DNA from 2 places in the Kitasatospora arboriphila genome. Region 1 is predicted to be linked to the other one. Evidence: riboswitches for the same ligand, from Rfam matches in the RefSeq annotation. Region 1 holds a riboswitch; the other holds the start of a gene.
The links. Region 1 has a riboswitch for glycine ahead of gcvP (aminomethyl-transferring glycine dehydrogenase). Riboswitches for the same ligand answer to the same signal wherever they lie in the genome.
Positions count from the first base shown of each region.

Region 2: another riboswitch for glycine. It lies ahead of gcvT (glycine cleavage system aminomethyltransferase GcvT); the one in region 1 lies ahead of gcvP (aminomethyl-transferring glycine dehydrogenase).

Region 1 covers NZ_BAAALD010000027.1:64,203-71,804, forward strand. Annotated here, with positions in the region: gene ABD353_RS16305 (hypothetical protein) at 1-568, shown strand, start outside; gene ABD353_RS16310 (DUF5999 family protein) at 923-1,114, shown strand; gene gcvP (aminomethyl-transferring glycine dehydrogenase) at 1,224-4,097, opposite strand; glycine riboswitch at 4,189-4,319, opposite strand; glycine riboswitch at 4,321-4,424, opposite strand; gene ABD353_RS16320 (PRC and DUF2382 domain-containing protein) at 4,691-5,950, shown strand; gene ABD353_RS16325 (MFS transporter) at 6,141-7,602, shown strand, end outside.
Region 2 covers NZ_BAAALD010000011.1:6,363-13,964, forward strand. Annotated here, with positions in the region: gene glyA (serine hydroxymethyltransferase) at 101-1,369, opposite strand; gene gcvH (glycine cleavage system protein GcvH) at 1,447-1,821, opposite strand; gene gcvT (glycine cleavage system aminomethyltransferase GcvT) at 1,935-3,053, opposite strand; glycine riboswitch at 3,240-3,342, opposite strand; gene ABD353_RS08595 (enhanced serine sensitivity protein SseB) at 3,459-4,250, shown strand; gene ABD353_RS08600 (enhanced serine sensitivity protein SseB C-terminal domain-containing protein) at 4,440-5,327, shown strand; gene ABD353_RS08605 (ABC transporter permease) at 5,917-6,903, shown strand; gene ABD353_RS08610 (ABC transporter substrate-binding protein) at 7,002-7,602, shown strand, end outside.

The DNA.
Region 1 (7,602 bases):
TCTGCAGACCCCCCAGCCACCGCCGAGCGCCCTGCGCGCCGTACTGGCCGCCCTCGACGACGAGGGTGCGCTGAGCAAGCCCGCGGCCGCCGCGCTGCGCCATACCGCCGGCCCGCTGCTCCCCGCGCATCCGCTGGCCGTGTACGTGCTGGAGGGGTCCGCGCTGGGCACCGCGCGGCGCACCGGCTGGCGGTTCCTCATCAAGCAGGGCAGCGGCGGCGTCGTCGCGGCGGCGGAGGTGACGGAGACGGTGGCCGGGCACACCTTCTCGCACTTCGCGGCCGGCCCCTACCTCGACTCCACCGTCCAGGCGCTGCGGCAGGCCTGGCAGCTCGCGCAGGGTTCACGGACGATCCGGCTGCCCCGGCTGCTGACGATGCCGGGGCACTACGCCACGGCGCTGTGGCTGAACGGTTCGGCGCCGGACGGCGGGGACGACCTGCTGATCCCGCTCTCCCCCGCACCGCTCGGGGTGACGGCCCACCGGATCTACCGGGCGGGCGAGTTGCTGGCGGCGCTGGAACGCCCGCCGCTCGGCGGCGCCGCGATGCTGCTCAGCCAGAGCTGAACCGCCGCACGCCGGCCGGAGCGCGACCTCCGGACCGGCACCTCCGCATCACCCGGACGGGCCATCGGTTCTGACCTACCAGGGTCAGTAACCCGGTGGCCCGTCCGGCCGTTCCGGAACGGGTCGGCCGCCTGAACGGGTGATCTCCCGCGACGGGTTGTGGCTCATGTCACAAAAAGGCTGCGGGAAGGACTCGGGATGCCGACACTGGGAACCAGCGGATGTGGGGGCTTGTCCTACCCACCGGAGCGCCGGTTCACACCTGGGCCGGCGAGGATGATCCGCCGGCAGGGCGGCGCGCCACGGGGGTGCCGTGCGGCGGGGCAGGATCCGAGCGAAGCGAGGGTACGAGCTATGTGCCAGCACCGTACTGAGTGTCCTTCGGCCGAGTCGGCCGACCGCGAGGCGGCCGTACCGGTGGCCCGCCACCCCGAGCAGGGCTGGAGCCTGCTCTGCAACGGCGTCCTGCTCTTCGAGGACACCGGTGAACTGCTGCCCGACGGCCGGGTGATCGCGCCGCGGCGCCCGCTCGCCGTGGCGGCCTGACCCACCCGGCACCACAACAGCACCACACCACCGGCACCACCGGCCGGGAACGCCGCGAGGGCCCCGGAGGAATCGTCCTCCGGGGCCCTCTCCGTCATGCGCTACCGGCTCAGTTGCCGTACTCGTCCAGCGGCGGGCAGGAGCAGACCAGGTTGCGGTCGCCGTAGGCGCCGTCGATCCGGCTCACCGGCGGCCAGTACTTGTCCGCGGGGTTCACGCCGGCCGGGAAGACGGCCTCCTCGCGGGTGTACGGGTGCTGCCAGTCGCCGGCCAGCTCGGCGGCGGTGTGCGGGGCGTTGCGCAGCGGGTTGTCCTCGGCGGCCCACTCACCGGAGCCGACCTTCTCGATCTCCGCGCGGATCTGGATCATCGCCTCGCAGAAGCGGTCGATCTCGTGCAGGTCCTCGGACTCGGTGGGCTCGATCATCAGCGTGCCGGCCACCGGGAACGACATGGTCGGGGCGTGGAAGCCGTAGTCGATCAGGCGCTTCGCCACGTCGTCGACCGTCACGCCGGTCTCCTTGGTGAGCGGGCGCAGGTCGATGATGCACTCGTGCGCGACGAGGCCGCCGGGGCCGGTGTAGAGCACCGGGAAGTGCGGGGCGAGCCGCTTGGCGATGTAGTTGGCGTTCAGCACGGCCACCTGGGTGGCGCGCTTGAGGCCCTCGCCGCCCATCAGGCGGACGTACGACCAGGAGATCGGCAGGATCGCCGCCGAGCCCCAGGGGGCGGCCGAGATCGGGCCGACGCCGGTGGCCGGGCCGGCCTCCGCCTGCAGCGGGTGGTTCGGCAGGTACGGCGCGAGGTGCGCGCGGACCGCGACCGGGCCCACGCCCGGGCCGCCGCCGCCGTGCGGGATGCAGAAGGTCTTGTGCAGGTTGAGGTGCGACACGTCGGCGCCGAACTTGCCCGGCTTGGCGAGGCCGACCAGCGCGTTGAGGTTGGCGCCGTCGACGTACACCTGGCCGCCGGCCTCGTGCACCATGGCGCAGATCTCGGTGATCTCGGTCTCGTACACGCCGTGGGTGGACGGGTAGGTGACCATCAGCACCGAGAGCTGGTCGCGGTACTGCTCGATCTTGGCCTTGAGGTCCTCGACGTCGACGTCGCCGTCGACCAGGGTCTTGACCACGACGACGCGCATGCCGGCCATCACCGCGGAGGCGGCGTTGGTGCCGTGCGCGGAGGACGGGATGAGGCAGACGTCGCGCTGGGTGTCGCCGTTGGCCAGGTGGTAGGCGCGGACGGCCAGCAGGCCGGCCAGCTCGCCCTGGGAGCCGGCGTTCGGCTGGATGGAGACGGCGTCGTAGCCGGTGACCTCGACGAGCTGCTGCTCCAGGCCGTGGATCAGGCTGAGGAAGCCCTGCACCTGGTCGGCCGGGGCGAACGGGTGCAGCTGGCCGAACTCGGGCCAGGTGACCGGCTCCATCTCGGTGGTGGCGTTGAGCTTCATGGTGCACGAGCCCAGCGGGATCATGCCGCGGTCCAGCGCGTAGTCGCGGTCCGACAGGCGGCGCAGGTAGCGCAGCATGGCGGTCTCGGAGCGGTGGCTGTGGAAGACCGGGTGGGTGAGGTACTCGTCGTCGCGCAGCAGGGCGGCCGGCAGCGCGTCGGCGGTCTCGTCGAGCTCGCCGCCGGTGATGCCGAACGCGGCCCACAGCGCGGTGACGTGCTCGCGGGTGGTGGTCTCGTCGCAGGAGATCGAGACGGTGTCGGCGTCCACCTTGTGGATGTTGATGTTCGCCTCGAGGGCGGCGGCGACGACCTCGTCGGCGCGCTGCGGGACGCGGGCGGTGACGGTGTCGAAGAAGGCGCCGTGCACCAGCTCCACGCCGCCGGCGCGCAGGCCCGCGGCGAGCGCGGCGGCGTAGCGGTGGGTGCGGCGGGCGATGTCCGCGAGGCCGTCGGGGCCGTGGTACACGGCGTACATCGAGGCCATCACGGCGAGCAGCACCTGGGCGGTGCAGATGTTGCTGGTGGCCTTCTCGCGGCGGATGTGCTGCTCGCGGGTCTGCAGGGCCAGGCGGTAGGCGCGGTTGCCGTCGGAGTCGACGGAGACGCCGACCAGGCGGCCGGGCAGGTTGCGGGCGAACTCGGCGCGGACGGCGAGGTAGCCGGCGTGCGGGCCGCCGAAGCCCATCGGCACGCCGAAGCGCTGCGAGGTGCCGCAGGCGATGTCGGCGCCCATCGAGCCCGGGGACTTGAGCAGGGTGAGGGCGAGCAGGTCGGCGGCGACGGCGACGACCGCGCCGAGGCCGTGGGCCTGCTCGATGACCGGGGTGAGGTCGCGGACGGCGCCGGCGGCACCCGGGTACTGGAGCAGCACGCCGAAGACGCCGCGCTCGGCGATCTCGGCCGGGATGCCCTCGGACAGGTCGGCGACGACGACCTCGACGCCGGTCGGCTCGGCGCGGGTCTCGATGACGGCGACGGTCTGCGGCAGGGTGTCGGCGTCGATCAGGAAGACGCCGCCCTTGACCTTGGTGACGCGGCGGGCCAGCGCCATCGCCTCGGCGGCGGCGGTGCCCTCGTCGAGCAGCGAGGAGCCGGAGGTGGCGAGGCCGGTGAGGTCGGAGACCAGGGTCTGGAAGTTCAGCAGCGCCTCGAGGCGGCCCTGCGAGATCTCCGGCTGGTACGGGGTGTAGGCGGTGTACCAGGCCGGGTTCTCGAGGACGTTGCGCAGGATCACCGGCGGGGTGAAGGTGCCGTAGTAGCCGAGGCCGATCATGGAGGTGGCGACCCGGTTGCGGTCGGCCAGCTCGCGCAGCTCGGCGAGGACCTGGGCCTCGCTGCGGCCGGCGGGCAGGTCCAGCGCGGTCAGGCTGCGGATGGCCTCGGGAACGGCCGCGTCGGCCAGCTCGTCCAGGGACGCGAAGCCCACCTGGGCGAGCATCTTCTCCTGGGCGGCGGCGTCGGGGCCGATGTGGCGGGTCTCGAAGGGGCTGGCCTGCTCGAGCTCGGTGAGGTTCGGCTGGGCGTTCATGGGGGTCGAGGCCTCCTGGTCACGGACCGGCGGGGGTACGCACGCCGGTCGGCCGCCGTGGGGAGCCGGAGACGTACGAACCCGTCAGGCCTCCCCCTCTGTCATCGGTACCTGAGAGCTTCGCCGTCTTGACGCCCGAGGGCATCTCGTCGGCTTGCACCGTCGGTGAGGGTGGTGCCGACGGCTCCTGTGCCGGCGGTCCTGCCCTGCTTTCCAGAGTGACCTGGCCCACGCGGTACGGGTGCCTGAGAGATTCCGGGGAGGAGTTGCTCCTTCGGCGCCCCTTCCCCAGCTCAGCGGGGTCGGGGACTCTCCCGCGCGGGCTCGGCGGTCGCCGCCCAGGGTACCAGCGGGACCGCCGGGAATGGCGGGTGCTGTGACCGGCGTCCCACCGCCGGGGGCCGGTCCGAGGGCCCCGTCTGCGGGCCCGCGGGCCGTGCCCGTCCCCCGGACGGCCGATCACCGGCCCGGACGGCCGCCCCCGGCTCGCCGGTGACCGGTCCATGGCGTTCTGTGTAGATGGCGTCTGGCCAGCTCCTCCAGCCGTCCCGACGTCCACGGAGACACAGGAGCAGTAGGCACTGGAGGACAGCGTGCAGACCGATATCGATCCGCGAGACCTGATCGGGCACAAGGCGGTCGACCGGAACGGTGAGAAGATCGGCACGGTCGACGAGGTGTATCTCGACGACGCGACCGGCGAGCCCGAGTGGGCCGCCGTCCGCACCGGGATCTTCGGCCGGGACGCCTTCATCCCGCTGACCACCAGCGAGTTCTCGGGCGAAGAGCTCAAGGTCCCGTACGACAAGTCGCTGGTGAAGGACTCCCCGGACTTCGGCGTGGGCCAGCACCTGTCACCCGCCCAGGAGTTGCAGCTCTACCGCTACTACGGGCTGGACACCTCCAACGGCCGGCCGGGCGCGGAGGCGGGCCCGGCGCCCGCCGAGCGCCCCGGTGACACCGAGTTCGGCGCGGTCGCGCACGCGGCGCCCGAGCAGTCCGCGGCGAACGGCCGCCCGGCGGTGAACGGCCACGGCCGGACGGACCACGCCGACGGGCAGCACGGCGGCACGCGCCACGACGGGCCCCGGCAGGAGGGGACCCGGCCGGACGGCTCCGGACCGGCCGGCTCCCGGCAGGACAGCTCGGAGAACACCATGCAGCTCCCGGTGGTGCCGGCCGGCGGCACCGTCCGCCCTGCTGCCGCTCCGACCGCCGCGGACCGGCCCGAGCGGCCGGAGCCGCAGCAGGGCGGCGAGGCCTCGGCGCAGGGGCCGGTCGAGATCGTCTGCCGCGAGGAGCGGCTGGACATCAGCACCGAGTGGCACGTGCTGGGCACCGCCCGGCTGCGCAAGTACGTCACCTCGGAGGCCGTGGAGCGCCGGGTGCCGGTGGTGCGGGAGCGGATGCGGGTGGAGCGGGTGCCGGTGAGCGACGCCGAGCGGGCCGCGCTGAGCGACCAGGAGATCGCCGAGGCGGTCGAGGAGGTGACCCTGCGCGAGGAGCGGGCGGTGGTGCGCAAGTACCTGGCCCCGGTCGAGCGGGTGCGCCTGGTGGTGGAGCGCTACACCGAGGAGGAGCTCGTCCGCGAGGAGCTGCGTCGCGAGCAGGTCGAGGTGCACGACGGGACGGCGCGCCAGCCGTACGGCCCCCAGCCGGCCGACCGCGCGGCGGCCACGACCGCCTCCACCACGGCGACCACCGCGGCTGCCGCGACCGGGCCCGCTCCGACCGGGCCCGCTCCGGCCGGTGGGCAGCCGGCGCCCGCCGCGTCGGGCCAGGCGCCCGTCCAGGTCGCGGCGCGGACGGCCGCGGCGCAGCCTGCCCGGCCGGAGCCGCTGCGCCCGGTCTGATCCTCCGACGGCAGGACGTCCCCGGGGTCCCGGTCCGCTGCGGCGGTCCGGGACCTGCGCTTTGCCAAAGCTTCACCGATCGATATTTGACAGACTGAAGTATTGGCCTGCATCGTTACTTCAGTTCATTCACTATCGCTCGCCTGAAGCAGTGACCGGCTTCCGGCGACCCAACGGGAGGAAACCCACCGTGAGTGAGGCCCCACAGCCCGCCGCCACGGACGAGAAGCCGAGCAGTGCGCGGGTGCTCCCCGCGCTCGTGCTGGCCATGCTGGCGTTCAGCGTGGTGCAGACCGCGGTCGTGCCGATCCTGCCGTCGCTCGCCAAGGAGCTCGACGTCTCCGGCTCCAGCATCACCTGGCTGATGACCGCCAACCTGCTCTCCGCGGCCGTGCTCACGCCGCTGCTCGGCCGGTTCGGCGACCTCCGCGGCCGCAAGCCGATGCTGCTGGTCTCGCTCGCCGGCCTGGTCGCGGGCTCCGCCCTCGCGGTCGGCACCCACTCCTTCACCTGGCTGGTCGTCGCCCGCGTGCTCCAGGGCGCCGGCGGTGGCGTGCTCCCGCTCGCGATCAGCATCGTCCGCGACGAGCTGCCCAAGGCCAAGGTCACCGGCGGCGTCGCCGCCATCAGCGCCTCCATGGGCGTCGGCAGCGGCCTCGGCCTGGTCGCCACCGGCCTGCTGCTGGAGCACTGGAGCTACAAGTCGATCTTCTGGATGGGCCTGGCCTTCGGCATCATCGCCGTCGCGCTGGTCGCGATCCGCGTCCCCAAGGACCCGGTCGTCGACAAGGAGGGCGGCGCCGACCCGCTCGGCGCGCTCACCCTGGCCGGCTGGCTCTCCGCCCTGCTGATCGCCGTCAGCCAGGGCAACCACTGGGGCTGGACCTCCAACCGCACCCTCGGCCTGTTCGCCGTCGCCGCCGTGGTCGCCCTCGTCTGGATCCTCATCGAGGTCAAGGTCAGCCACCCGCTGGTCGACATGAAGATGATGTCCCGCCCGGCCGTCGCCTTCACCAACATCTCCGGCCTGCTCATGGGCTTCGGGATGTACGGCTCCTTCATGGTCATCAGCAACTTCGCGCAGACCCCGGAGAAGCTCGCCCACTACGGCTTCACCGCCACCGTGCTGCACGCCGGCATCATGCTGCTGCCGTCCGCGCTCGGCTCGATGGTCGCCGCCCCGCTCGGCGCCCTGATGATCGCCCGCCGCGGCCCCCGCCTGCCGCTCGTCGCCGGCGGCCTGCTCGGCGCCGTCGCGATGGCCTACCTCGCCGTCCGGCACAGCCACGAGATCGACATCTACCTCGCCTCCGCCGTCTTCGGCCTCGGCGTCGGCCTCGCCTACGCGGCCATGCCCGCCTACATCAACGGCGCCGTGCCCGCCGAGCAGAGCGGCATCGCCAACGGCATGAACGCGGTGCTGCGCACCGTCGGCGGCGCCGTCGGCACCGCCGTCATGGCGGCCATCCTCACCGGCGACACCATGAAGCTGCCGATCCCGATCGCCCTGCCGACCCTGACCGCCTACGAGCACGCCTACTGGACGGCCGCCGTGATGTGCGTGGTCGCCGGCCTGGTGCCGTTCGCCATCCGCCGGATCAAGGCCGCCGACCTCCCGGCCGCCACCCCGGCCGAGGCCACCCCCTCCAGCC
Region 2 (7,602 bases), on a different contig from region 1:
CGGGGTGAGGCCGGTCACCGGGGGACGAACCGCCGAGACCGGCCGGCGATCGGGGGGCGTCGCGCTCCGATCGCCGGTCGGTCCTACCGCGGGGTGCGGATCACAGCTCGGGGTAGAGCGGGTACTTCGCGGCGAGCGCGGTCACCCGGGCCTTGAGCGCGGTGGCCTTGGCCTCGTCGAAGCCGGGCAGCAGGGTCTCGGCGATGACGTCGGCGACCTCGCGGAAGTCCTCCGCGCCGAAGCCGCGGGTGGCCAGCGCCGGGGTGCCGATGCGCAGGCCGGAGGTGACCATCGGCGGGCGGGGGTCGTTCGGCACCGCGTTGCGGTTCACGGTGATGCCGACCTCGTGCAGGCGGTCCTCGGCGTCCTGGCCGTTGAGCTCGCTGTTGCGCAGGTCGACCAGGACGAGGTGCACGTCGGTGCCGCCGGAGAGCACCGAGACGCCGGCGTCCACGGTGTCCTGGCGCAGCAGGCGCTCGGCCAGGATCTTCGCGCCCTCCAGGGTGCGGCGCTGGCGGTCCTTGAACTCCTCCGAGGCGGCGACCTTGAAGGCCACGGCCTTGGCGGCGATCACGTGCTCCAGCGGGCCGCCCTGCTGGCCGGGGAAGACCGCGGAGTTGATCTTCTTGGCCCACTGCTCCTTGCAGAGGATGACGCCGCCGCGCGGGCCGCCCAGCGTCTTGTGGGTGGTGGTGGTGACCACGTCCGCGTACGGCACGGGCGAGGGGTGCAGGCCCGCGGCGACCAGGCCGGCGAAGTGCGCCATGTCGACCATGAGCAGCGCGCCGACCTCGTCCGCGATGCGGCGGAACTCGGCGAAGTCCAGCTGGCGCGGGTAGGCGGACCAGCCGGCGATGATCAGCTTGGGCTGGTGCTCCTTGGCGAGGCGCTCGACCTCGGCCATGTCCACCTGGCCGGTCTTCTCGTCGACGTGGTACGCGGCCACGTTGTAGAGCTTGCCGGAGAAGTTGATCTTCATGCCGTGGGTGAGGTGGCCGCCGTGCGCCAGGCTCAGGCCCAGGATGGTGTCGCCCGGCTGGATCAGCGCGAACATCGCGGCGGCGTTCGCCTGCGCACCGGAGTGCGGCTGGACGTTGGCGTGCTCCGCCCCGAACAGCGCCTTCACCCGGTCGATGGCGATCTGCTCGGCGACGTCGACGTGCTCGCAGCCGCCGTAGTAGCGCTTGCCGGGGTAGCCCTCGGCGTACTTGTTGGTCAGGACCGAACCCTGGGCCTCCATGACCGCCACCGGGGCGAAGTTCTCGGAGGCGATCATTTCGAGGGTGGTCTGCTGGCGGTGCAGCTCGGCGTCGACCGCGGCCGCGATCTCCGGGTCGAGCGCGTGCAGGGACTGGTTCAGAACCGTCATGAGGTGGGGTCTCCCCGTGGAGCGAAGGGCTGGAGCGGGGCGGCCGCCGCACTGCGGCCGCCCCGTTGGGCGGGCGGTCAGCCGCCGATGAACGCGGTGTACGCCTCGGCGTCGAGCAGCTCGTCGGTCGCCTCGACGCGGACCTTGAACAGCCAGCCATCCTCGAACGGGGAGCTGTTCACCAGGGCGTTGTCGTCGAGGACGGCCTGGTTGACCTCCACGACCTCGCCGGTGACGGGCGAGAACAGGTCGCTGACCGACTTGGTGGACTCGAGCTCGCCACAGGTCTCACCGGCGGTGACGCTGTCACCGACCTCCGGGAGCTGGACGTAGACGATGTCGCCGAGGGCGTCGGCCGCGTGCGCGGTGATGCCGATCGTCGACACCCCGTCCACGGCGGCGGTCAGCCACTCGTGCTCCTTGGTGTACTGCAGGTGCGTGGGGTTGCTCATGGCGTCATTCTCCAGGATCGCAAGAGGGAGGGGCGTGGCCGTCCGCTGAGCGGACCGCCCCGGGCAGGACGGTTCAGGACGGTTCAGGGCGGTGCTGGGAGCGGCGGGGGCGCTCAGCGGGCGCGCTTGTAGAACGGCAGCGCCACGACCTCGACCGGCTCGGCCTTGCCGCGCACGTCGACCGCGACGGCGGTGCCGGGCGCGGCGTGCGCCGCGTCCACGTAGGCGATGGCGATCGGCTTGCCGAGGGTGGGGGAGGGCGCGCCCGAGGTGATCCGGCCGATCGGGTTGCCGTCGGCGTCGACCACCGCGTACTCGGCGCGCGGCACCCGCTTGCCCTCGGAGACCAGGCCGACCAGCTTGCGCGGCGGCGCGGACTCGGCCTCGACGGCCGCCTGCTCCAGGGCCTTGCGCCCGACGAAGGCGCCCTCGTTGGTGGTCTTGTCGAAGCGCACCACGCGGCCGAGGCCGGCGTCGAACGGGGTCAGGTCGGTGGACAGCTCGTGGCCGTACAGCGGCATGCCCGCCTCCAGGCGCAGCGTGTCGCGGCAGGACAGGCCGCACGGCACCAGGCCCTTGTCGGCACCGGCCGCGGTCAGCGTCGACCACAGGTGCTCGGCGTCGGCCGGGGCGCAGAAGACCTCGAAACCGTCCTCGCCGGTGTAGCCCGTACGGGCGAGCCAGACCTGCTTGCCGGCGACGGTCGCGGGCAGCAGCGCGTAGTACTTCAGGCCGGGCAGGTCGGCGTCGGTCAGCGAGGCGAGGATGCCGTTCGCCTCCGGGCCCTGGACGGCGATCAGCGCGTAGGCGTCGCGGTCGTCGCGGACGACGGCGTCGAAGCCCTCGGCGCGCTCGGTCAGCGCGTCCAGCACCACCTGGGCGTTGGAGGCGTTCGCGACCACCATGTACTCGTCCTCCGCGGTGCGGTAGACGATCAGGTCGTCGAGGATGCCGCCGTCCTCGCGGCAGATCATGGTGTAGCGGGCGCGCAGCACGCCCAGCGCCGAGATGAAGCCGACCAGCGCGTGGTCCAGCATCTCGCCGGCCTGCGGGCCGGAGACGGTGATCTCGCCCATGTGCGAGAGGTCGAACAGACCGGCCTTCGTGCGGACGGCGAGGTGCTCCTCGCGCTCGCTGCCGTAGCGCAGCGGCATGTCCCAGCCGGCGAAGTCGGTCATGGTGGCACCGAGCGAACGGTGCAGCGCGTCGAGCGCGGTGAGGCGGAGGGACATGACGGCAGGACTCCTTGGCTGCTCTGCGGGCACACGGGCGACCCTCCCGCCCGGAAACGGGCAGGACGGCGGATGGAGTCTCCCCGTCTGTCGTCAACAACCTGAGAGCTTCACCGCCACCTCAAGGATGGCGGCTTGCACCGTGGGTGGGCGCACGGCGCGGCCGTGTCCACTTTCCAGATGTGCCTCGCCCGTGCGGTATGGGTGCCTGAGAGATTCCGGGGAGGACTTGCTCCTTCGGCGCCGGCCTCGCCCCTGGGGGCGTTCCGGACTCTCCCGCGCGGGTTCGAGCGGCCAGTATGAACTTGGAGGGTCGAGCGCGCTCATCATGGCATGCCGCCGGGCCTGATGGGAGAGGGGGCGGCCCGCTAGGCTCTGTGCAGGGGACGAGCGAAGGGGCCGTACATGGGGTATCCGGCGGGCGAGGCACAGGCGTGGGCCGCACCCGGCACGGCGCCGGAGGGCGGCACCTGGCCGTCCAACGAACTGGAGCAGGTGCTCACCGCCGCGCTCGGCGACCCCGGCGCCACGCCCCGGGTGATCGAGGTGCTCGCCCGCAGCCAGGTGTGGATCCCGCTGCCGGCCGGCGCCGACCCGCAGGGCACCTCGCTGGACCTGCCGACCATCGAACTCGCCGGTACCCCCTACGTGCCGGTGTTCTCCTCGCAGGAGCAGTTCCTGCAGCACGCCCCGGGCATGGCGTTCGCGATCGCACCGGTGTGGGAGTTCGCCCGCGGGCTGCCGCTCGGCATCGGCATCGCCGTCAACCCGGAGGCGCCGGTGGGCATCCCGGTGCCGCCGGAGGGCGTCGGCGAGCTGCGCCGCGGACCGCAGGGCGGCCGCACCGCCGGCGAGGCCGTCGAGGGCGCCTCGGTGGCGCTGCGCGAGCCCGAGCCGCACCAGGAGCCGTACGCCTTCCTCGCCGCGGCCACCTCCGAACTGTCCCGGCTGCCCGGCGTGCTGACGGCCCGTCGGGCGCTCGCCCGGGTGGAGGCGGACGCCCCGCAGCTGTACGTCGGGATCCAGCTCGACCCGGCCGGTCCGGCCGATCCGGTGCAGGTCAACGAGGCGCTCGGCCGCGCGCTCGGAACCGCGCCGCCGCCGTGGGGCGTCCACCTGGTGCTGCTGGACATGGCCGACGACCCCGTCGTCGAGTGGCTGCTGACCTGCGTGGCGCCCTTCTACGTCCGGGCGTGACCGCCGGTCCGGCCGGCCCGGGCGCCTGCCGGCGGGACACCGGCGCCGCCCGGGGGTATCACGAGGGGGTATGCGGCATGACGCCTGTCGGCCGCGCGCAATAGGGTGCTGCCCGGCAGTGGGCACGAGCGGCGGAAGACGGAACAAGACGGGGCACGGCGACGTGAGCGAGCGGAGCGAGGCGGGCGCATGAGCGCGGCAGCGGCAGGCGGCGGGCCGGGCCCGTGGGGCCAGGCACCCGTGGCACCGCCCGGCGGTGACCCGGGCGCCATCGAGCGCGCCCTCGGCGCGGTCGTCCCGGAACGCTACGACGCGTACGAGAACCTGCTGCGGGCGCTCGCCCAGGGGCAGGTCTGGATGCTGCTCTGGCACGGCACGCCCGGCAGCCCGGACGCCCAGTACGGGAACATGGACATCGGCGGGCACGGCTACGCCCCCGCCGTCACCTCGGCCGAGCAGCTCGCCGCCAGCGGCTGGGCCCGCGCCCACGAGGTGATCTCCGGCCAGGAGATCGCCGCCGCGCTCTTCCGCACCCGCTGGGGCCTGTGGCTGAACCCGCACGCCCCGGGCGGCGGCGTCGGCGTCCCCTGGGCCGACCTGAGACGCGTCGCGGTCGGCCTGGACCGGCTGCCGGCCGGTCCGCTGCGGATCTCCGAGCCGCGGCTGAACGCGCCGCAGTTCTACGGGCTGCTGGAGCAGCAGGCCGTGCAGACCCGTCCGCTGCGCTCGCTGCGCCAGGCGTGGGTGCAGCCCGCGCTGGGCGAGGCGTACCTGGCCGTCGGCCTGGACCTGTACGACAACTCTCCGCCGTCGGTGGAGGCCGCCCGCGCCCTGGTGCAGCGGGCCGCGCAGCTCGCCCCGGAGGGGCTGGCGGTGTCGACGGTCGCGATGGCGGACGAGTTCGACCCGGTCGCGATGTGGATGCGGGCGAACGCCCGCCCGTTCTTCGACCGCGACACCCAGTTCGGGCACCCGCAGGGCGCGGCCCCCTACCCGCCCTACGGTTACTCTCCGCAATCGGCGCCGGGTCCGCAGCCGTGGCCCCAGCAGCCGTGGCCGGGCTACCCCGGCCGCTGATCCTTCGCCTTTCCCTCCCCTTTACCCGCCCTTGTGGCGACCGTCCGCCAGTGGCGGGTCATGCCCAGGTGGTGGCGGTTTCCCGCCGTTGGCGGGCTTCCGTCAGTACCCGTCTTGACAGGCTTGTTTCAGCCGTGTGAAGAGGTGTATTCGCGGTCACAACGGGCTGCATGCCGACAGATCACAGTTAGGCATCCTTCGGTTGCCCCCTCTGGCGGAACCTCTCCCCGATGACAGAGAGTGCTGCCCACGGCCAGTGCGCGAGCCGATCCCCACAAAGGTGATCGCGCCCTGGCGACGCCGAACCGCGCGATGTGCATGCCGCGCACTCCGGCACCACGCAGGACCCGCAGTACCCCCGCAAACGCCGTGATCCGCCGCCCCGGCCCCGTGCCCGGACGGCAGGCTCCGGCACCCCGAAAACGAACTCTGCACCGCCGCACCGGCGTACGGAACCACCGCACCGCTCTGCACCGCACCTGTCGCGAACTCCGGACCGCACCGGGGTCCGGGCCCTGATCGGGCCCGGGTCGCCCCGCCGGACCGGGCCGTGGGCCGGCCACCGTCGGCGAGGGGAACGAACTGACTCATGACCACACCCACCGAGACCACCGGCTCTGCCCGGCCCGAGGCCGCAACTGCCGCCCCGGCCAAGCGCATCCAGGGCCGCTCTCCGGGCCGGATCGCCTGGGACCGGCTGAAGCGTGACAAGGTCGCCCTCGCGGGCGGCACCGTGGTGCTCCTGCTGATCCTCGCCGCGATCTTCGCGCCGGTGCTGACGGCGCTGTTCGGCCACCCGGTCGACGAGCCCCACCCGGACCAGATCAACCCGGACCTCGGCCTCCCCAGGGGCGCGTTCGGCGGCATGAGCGGCGACTTCCTGCTCGGCGTCGACCCGACGTTCGGCCGCGACGTCTTCAGCCGGATCCTCTACGGCGCCCAGATCTCGCTCACCGTGGCCTTCCTCGCGGCCGGCGTCTCCGTCCTGATCGGCGTCGTGCTCGGCGCCGCGGCCGGCTACTTCGGCGGCTGGGTCGACGCGGCGATCAGCCGGGTGATGGACGTGCTGCTGGCCTTCCCGCAGCTGCTGTTCTCCATCGCGCTCGTCTCGGTCATGCCGAACTCGCTGCTCGGCCTCGGCGGCACCGCCCTGCGCATGGGCATCCTGGTCCTGGTCATCGGCTTCTTCGGCTGGCCGTACATCGGCCGCATCGTCCGCGGCCAGGCACTGTCGCTGCGCGAGCGGGAGTTCGTGGACGCCGCCCGCAGCCTCGGCGCCGGCAGCATCCACATCCTCTTCCGCGAGCTGCTGCCGAACCTGGTCGCCCCGATCCTCGTCTACACGACGCTGATCATCCCCACCAACATCCTCAGCGAGGCGGCGCTCAGCTTCCTGGGTGCCGGCGTCAAGCCGCCGACGCCCTCCTGGGGACAGATGCTCTCCGAGGCGACCCGGATCTACCAGGCCGACCCGACCTACATGGTCGTCCCCGGTCTCGCGATCTTCGTCACGGTGCTCGCGTTCAACCTCTTCGGCGACGGCCTCCGGGACGCGCTCGACCCCAAGGGCAACTAGCCCTCCCTCTCCCCCCACATACCAGGCAGGTCCCTCTCAGCCTGCCCACCCCCGGCGGACCGTTCGTGCCCGCACATCACCAGGAGGACTCCGTACCCATGAAGCGCAACAGGACACTTGCCGCAGCTTCCCTCGTGGCTGCGCTCGCCCTGACCACCGCGGCCTGCGGCGGCACCAAGGGCGGTGGCACGAGCGACAGCGCGAGCAAGGGCTCGGCCGGCTTCAACGCCGCGGTTGACAAGGTGCTGAACCCCTCCGACAAGAAGGGCGGCACGCTCAACCTCTGGACGAGCACCGACGTCGACTCGCTCGACCCGGGCCGTGCCTACTACGCCTCGGTGTGGAACTTCGAGCGCTACTACGCCCGCACCCTCCTGGCCTACGACGCCAAGCCGGGCAAGGAAGGCCTCAAGCTCGTCCCGGACCTGGCGGCGAACCAGCCGGCCGTGTCCTCCGACGGCAAGACCTACACCTTCCACCTGAAGCAGGGTCTGAAGTTCGAGGACGGCTCGCCGATCACCTCGAAGGACATCAAGTACGGCATCGAGCGCATCTTCGCGCAGGACGTCGTCTCCGGCGGCCCGACCTACCTGATCCAGTCCCTGGACCAGGGCCAGAACTACAAGGGCCCCTACACCGACACCGACCCCAACAAGCTGGGTCTGAAGTCGGTCGAGACCCCGACCGACACCACCATCG